Pueribacillus theae: one gene and its partner. The protein of the gene in region 1 interacts with the protein of each later gene in a pairwise test. Links are inferred from orthologs where the notes say so. Each region holds a gene or a part of one and is shown in the gene's direction. Other genes may lie near its edges. The genes, in order: ezrA and ftsA.

Region 1 (3,169 bases):
GGCATCATCCAAATAATCGCCCCACTCATCAAGGAGTTCCCGCGTTTCTCTTTCAAATTCCTCAATGTAGTCCACTTCCAGCCCAATATTAATTGTTATCTGATGTTTATATTTTGATTGTAACTGTTTCAGTGTTTCAAAATAAGGCAACAATTCTTCGCTCTTCATGCCGCTGTCTTGTTCAGGTGTCGGGTCTGTAAAACCATAAGGAAGGGGCGCATGTTCGGTAAACGTCATGCCTTTCAGCCCAAGTGAAATCGCTTTTTCGATATATTCTTCAAAAGGATCTGCCGTACCGTGTGGGCAAAACGGGGTATGGACATGCCCATCGTAAACCAACAAGAAAATCACCCTATCTATATGATGTGCTGCTTTATTAAAAGAAAAACGGAAATTTGACAAAATATGTAGAAAACACATACTCAAATGATTGGTTACATGGTATCATAAAAGCAAGATTATGTGAAAAAAAGTTACGTTTAATAAAGTATAGAATGTAAAGCTGTACGTGGAAAGAAAGGGTGCTTCCAGTGGGTTATATTATCGGGGCTGTGTTACTGCTTGCCTGTTTTATTATTATCGGGGCAATCATTCGCAAAAAGATTTACAACGAGGTTGATCGCCTTGGCATACGGAAAATCGAAATTTTAAACCGGCCTGTTCAAGATGAGATTGCAAAAGTAAAAGGTCTAAATATGGTAGGCGAAACTGAGAAGAAATTCGAATATTGGCGGAAAGAATGGGATCACATCGTCACTGTAAAGCTTCCTGATTTGGAGGAAAAACTTTTTGAGGCGGAAGAAGCATCAGATAAATATCGCTATCGAAAAGCAAAGGAAATTCTTAAAGGCATCGATGATGAGCTAAATCAGATCGATGAACGAATTGAAGAATTGCTCGAAGAAGTGAATGATTGGGTAAATAGTGAAGAAAAAAATAAAAGTGAGATCGTGTCGCTATATGAAGAATATAAGCATGGGAAGCAATTTCTCCTCACTCATTACTCAAGTTTCGGTAAAGCCGCTCCTTTATTAGAACAATCATTTCAAAAAATTGACGAAGGCTTTAAGCAATATGAAGAAGCAAATGATGAAGGAAACTACCCTAAAGCACGCACGATCCTACTCTCGACAAAGCAGCATATGGATGAGACGAAAGAAAGGATGGAAATTTTACCAGAACTTCGCATTCAACTCATAGCCGAGTTTCCCAAAAAAATCGATGAACTTGAAAAAGGCATCGAAGATATGGAAAAGCAAGGCTACATGCTAGAACGGCAATCGATTAAAAACGAGCTCGAAGGAATCCGCAAACAAATTAAAGAGGAATTGCAAAAAGTTGAAGAAAATCATGTGAAGGACGTCCCTGAAAAAATTAAAGGGATTAGCGATAGCATTGAAGGCATCTATGAGTTGCTTGAAAACGAGGTTGAAGCAAAGCACTCTGTTGTGAAAGAAAAAGAAAAACTAAAGAACGAATTTGAAGTGATTATGAAAGATGTCGAATTTTTAAAAGAAGAAGTCCAAGTCGTTGCAGAGAGCTATCGTATTGATGAGAAAGATTTAAAATCTCAAGGAGCCCTTGAAAAGCGGGTCGAACAATTATACGCAAGATTTCTGCTTATCGAAGAAGCAATTGAAAAAAAGGAACAGACATATTCTTCTATTCATGAAATGGTTGAAGAGATAAAAGCAAAACTACTCGAATTGAAGCAAGCGAGTGCCAATTATGCCGAAATGCTTAGCAATTTAAGAAAAGATGAGCTTGAGGCGAAAGCGGCGATTGAATCATTGGCAAAACAATTAATCAACGCAAGAAAGCTCATTCAACGATATAATTTGCCCGGCATTCCTGAAAGTTATTTACAAATGGTTGAAGAATCGGAAGCCAAAATCGGCGAAGTAGAAGAAAAATTAAATGAAAAACCACTTGACATTCCGGCAATCAATTACGCGTTAAAAAAAGCGCTTGAAAGTGTTGGGCACTGTTTGAAAAGCACGGAAGAGCTGGTGGAAACCGCGCTTTTAAGCGAGAAACTCATACAGTATGGAAATCGTTATCGGAGCCAATATGATGCAGTTGCTAAAGCATTAAACGAAGCCGAAGCGGCATTTCGCCATTTTAACTATGAAGCGGCATTGGAAATCGCTGCAAGGGAAATCGAAAAAATCGATCCGGATGCATTGGAAAAATTAAATATCGAGAATATAGAACTTGAAACGGAAGTTTCTGTAAACTAACAGGATAACACTCGGAGATCCGGGTGTTTTTCTTTTCTTTACAATGGATTGGGGAATGTGCTTCAATATAATAATGATTAGTGAGAGTGTTTGATAAGTCCTGGCTCTGCCAGTCAGTTCGACGTTATCATTGGAAGTGATACTGTTAGCCAAACTTCTTACTTTAAACACTTATTTGGAATGTAAAAGAGGGTTTTTCGCATGATTTATTTAGATAACAGTGCAACGACAAAGCCGTATAAAGAAGTGTTAAATACCTTTTTGGCGGTATCTGAAAATTATTTTGGCAATCCATCCTCACTCCACAGCAAAGGGATGGAAGCAGAAGAATTAATTGAAAAAGCAAGAGAACAGATTGGGAAGCTTCTTGATGCCAGCCCCGGGGAAATTGTATTTACTTCTGGCGGAACCGAAGGCAACAATCTTGCGATAAAAGGTGCCACAACGGCGTACAAAAATCGAGGAAAGCATGTCATTACAACAACAATCGAACATCCTGCAAGCATGGAAGCGTTCAAATATTTAGAGGAGACAGGCTTCGATGTGACATACTTGCCTGTCAATAGCCAAGGCCTCGTTTCTTTGGAAGATCTAAAAAATGCGATTCGTGAAGATACGATTTTCGTATCAATCATTCATGTGAACAATGAAATTGGAACAGTCCAAAATATCGAAGAAATTGGCGAACTTATTAAACGTTATCCAAAAGTTCTTTTTCATGTAGACCATGTTCAAGGCGCTTCGAAGGTGCCGTTGTCCATTCGGAAAGCGAACATCGATCTTTGTACCATCTCTGGGCATAAGCTTCATGGTGTAAAAGGAACGGGTGTATTAACCGTAAGAGAAGGGGTGCGTCTTTCTCCGCTTTTTCACGGGGGAGGCCAAGAAAAAGGCTACCGTTCCGGAACGGAAAATGTAGCTGGCATCGT
Region 2 (3,321 bases), on another replicon or contig:
GAAACGTATGTGAACAATCGTCCACTACCGGATTTGCCAATTGAAATTAGAATCATCTCGGAAGATGCGGTAAAACTTTTTGATCAAATGAAAGCATCAAAAATTACAGATGATTTTGCTGAGGAAAATTTGTCGATTACGGCAAGGTTAAAAAATAAAGTGGAAATATCTGCATACGATCGTCAATTAAATATAAAAAAGATGAAACAGTATAAGGAGGATTCATAATGTGGCTTCCGCTACTCGGCCTATTAATTGGCATTTTTTTAGGGTTATCAACTGAATTGCGAGTGCCGGAAGAATATACACAATATCTATCAATTGCCGTGTTAGCCGCTTTGGATACTCTGTTTGGCGGCATTCGTGCACATATGCAGTCAACTTTTGATGATCGTGTTTTTATTTCTGGATTTTTTTCCAATATTTTGCTTGCTGCAGGTTTAGCTTTTCTAGGTGTTAATCTTGGTGTAGACTTGTATTTAGCCGCAATTTTTGCGTTTGGTGTCAGATTGTTTAATAATATTGCAATCATACGCCGTATTCTTCTTGCACGTTGGTCTGAAAAACGAAAAAACGTTTGAAAAACTTCATGAAAAAAAAGGATTGCTCCTTTCCATGTGGAATACTTTCCGTAATCAAAGAATCAGTGGGGATGAAGAAAACCGCCACTGACGGAAGTCTCGCTTTATCGATTAAATATTTAAAGTGCGTGTTCAAAAAGGAGGACAACGAGAGGCAAGAAGGTCGAGGAAGTGTAGTTCTGAGCACCGCAGCGTATGTTTGTAGGATACGTGAGGAGCGGAAGAGCAAGCTGACGTAGAGATTCGCAGCCCTCTATAAGGAAGTTCGACTAAAAAGCATCACGTCCTGTGATAACGTCGAACTGACTCACATCCTGTGAGCCTCCGGACTTTTTGAACTACCTCTTAAAAAGGAGTCATCAAAAGATAAAGGTGGTGCCCTAGGTTGAGCAACAATGATATATTTGTAAGTTTAGACATCGGTACATCCAATGTAAAAGTAATCATCGGTGAAATGGTAGATGATTCTTTAAACATTATAGGCGTTGGAACGGCTCCTTCAAATGGAATAAATAAAGGAGCCATAGTCGATATAGATGAAACAGTCCATTCGATAAAAAAAGCAATTGAACAGGCTGAGAGAATGGTCGGCGTACAAATCGATTCGGTCATTGTAGGAGTTGGTGGCAACCATATTCAACTGCAGCCTTGCCACGGAGTTGTTGCTGTATCGAGTGAAGACAGAGAGATTCGCAACGAAGATGTTATGCGCGTCATTGATGCCGCAGAGGTAGTGTCCATTCCTCCAGAAAGAGAAATTATCGATGTGATCCCTAAACAATTTATCGTTGATGGACTAGATGAGATTAATGATCCTAGAGGGATGATTGGCGTTCGGCTTGAGATGGAAGGCACACTTATTACCGGCTCGAAAACCATTTTACATAATTTGCTGAGGTGTGTAGAAAGGGCTGGATTAATCATTGCCGATATTTGTTTACAACCAATTGCCGCAGGATCAATAGCCCTTTCAAAAGACGAGAAAGATTTGGGAGTGGCATTGATTGATATTGGAGGAGGTTGTACGACAATCTCTGTTTTTGAAGATGGAAGTTTACAAAAAACAAATGTCATTCCAATAGGCGGGGAACATATTACGAAAGATATTTCCGTCGGGCTTCGAATTAATATGGAAGAAGCTGAAAGAATCAAATTAAAACACGGCCATGCTTTTATTGATCTGTCATCTGAAGAAGAAGTCTTTAAGGTTACTAGAATTGGCAGCTCGGTTGAAGAGGAATTTAACCAATTTGAAATTTCTCATATCATTGAAGCAAGGGCTTCTGAGATCATGGAATTGGCCGATGAGGAAATAGCACGGATGGGGTATACAAACCTTCCCGGCGGATATGTTTTAACAGGTGGAGTTGCTGCATTGCCGGGAATCCTTGAATTATCCCACCATATTCTCCAAAACAATGTTAGGCTTGCTTCTCCTGACTATCTTGGCGTTAGAGAACCGCAATATACAACTGGCGTTGGTTTAATCCAGTTTACTTACCGAAATATAAAAGTCCAAGGAAGAGAAGTGGCCGCAGCAATAAGCAGTGAAAATAGTGTGAAAACAAAAAAGAAACCAGCTGAACAGAAGAAAAAGCGGGAAGAACATGTTCCCGGCATAGGAACGAAAGTAAAAAGCTGGTTTGGCTCTTTTTTTGACTAAGCATTGGCCTTGTATGATTTTCAAAACTTAGGAGGATCTAACATGTTAGAATTCGATATGGATGTTCATCAATTAGCAAGAATTAAAGTAATTGGCGTCGGCGGCGGGGGAAGCAATGCAGTAAACCGTATGATTGAACATGGTGTCCAAGGCGTAGATTTCATTGCTGTTAATACCGACGCCCAAGCTTTAAATCTATCGTTGGCGGAAACAAAGCTTCAAATTGGAACAAAATTAACAAGAGGACTTGGTGCAGGCGCCAATCCCGAGATCGGAAAAAAGGCTGCAGAAGAAAGTAAAGAGCAAATTGCAGAAGCGCTAAACGGCGCGGATATGGTATTTGTTACCGCTGGTATGGGAGGCGGTACAGGAACTGGTGCCGCACCGGTCATTGCAGAGATTGCAAAGGAAATTGGGGCGTTAACAGTCGGAGTCGTAACAAAGCCTTTTACATTTGAAGGAAGAAAACGTTTAAATCAAGCGGTTAACGGCATTAGCGTGTTTAAAGAAAAAGTAGATACGCTTATCGTTATCCCGAATGACAGGCTGTTGGAAATTGTTGACAAAAACACACCGATGCTTGAGGCATTCCGCGAAGCCGACAATGTTCTTCGCCAAGGTGTCCAAGGCATTTCAGATTTAATTGCGGTTCCCGGATTAATTAATCTAGACTTTGCCGACGTGAAGACGATTATGACGGAAAAGGGTACAGCATTAATGGGAATTGGTATTGCAACAGGTGAGAACCGTGCTGCAGATGCCGCTAAGAAGGCTATCTCAAGCCCGCTTCTTGAAACATCCATTGATGGGGCAAAAGGTGTATTAATGAACATTAGCGGCGGCTCTAACCTCAGTCTATATGAAGTCAACGAAGCGGCTGATATTGTCTCTTCAGCTTCGGATCAAGATGTCAATATGATTTTTGGTTCTGTTATAAATGAAAACCTTAAAGAAGAAATCCTTGTAACTGTTATAGCTACAGGGTTTGATGAGAAAGATATGAGACAAAAACAACCGGATAGCCGCCCTAAGCTTCAACCGAAATCACCAGCTGCTCAGCAATCCCCAAAAGAAGAG

What was found.
Region 2: the proteins of ezrA (region 1) and ftsA interact in binary tests that used the Bacillus subtilis proteins (3 or more experiments, as listed by UniProt). The link is inferred for Pueribacillus theae from one-to-one orthologs.

What each region holds. Positions count from the first base shown.
Region 1 is NZ_QCZG01000018.1:42,427-45,595, reverse strand. What follows is about bases 47-2,885. They hold ezrA (septation ring formation regulator EzrA), read left to right. Parts: upstream 47-530; coding sequence 531-2,240; downstream 2,241-2,885. Other genes in these bases: DCC39_RS09935 (cysteine desulfurase family protein), read left to right, coding at 2,442-2,885; hisJ (histidinol-phosphatase HisJ), read right to left, coding at 47-339. In the rest of the region: more of hisJ, read right to left, coding at 1-46; more of DCC39_RS09935, read left to right, coding at 2,886-3,169. UniProt on the Bacillus subtilis protein: Negative regulator of FtsZ ring formation; modulates the frequency and position of FtsZ ring formation. Inhibits FtsZ ring formation at polar sites. Interacts either with FtsZ or with one of its binding partners to promote depolymerization.
Region 2 is NZ_QCZG01000001.1:99,964-103,284, forward strand. What follows is about bases 115-3,105. They hold ftsA (cell division protein FtsA), read left to right. Parts: upstream 115-966; coding sequence 967-2,244; downstream 2,245-3,105. Other genes in these bases: DCC39_RS00540 (DUF881 domain-containing protein), read left to right, coding at 115-228; DCC39_RS00545 (small basic family protein), read left to right, coding at 228-581; ftsZ (cell division protein FtsZ), read left to right, coding at 2,287-3,105. Also shown: more of DCC39_RS00540, read left to right, coding at 1-114; more of ftsZ, read left to right, coding at 3,106-3,321. UniProt on the Bacillus subtilis protein: Cell division protein that is required for the assembly of the Z ring. May serve as a membrane anchor for the Z ring. Binds and hydrolyzes ATP. Also involved in sporulation.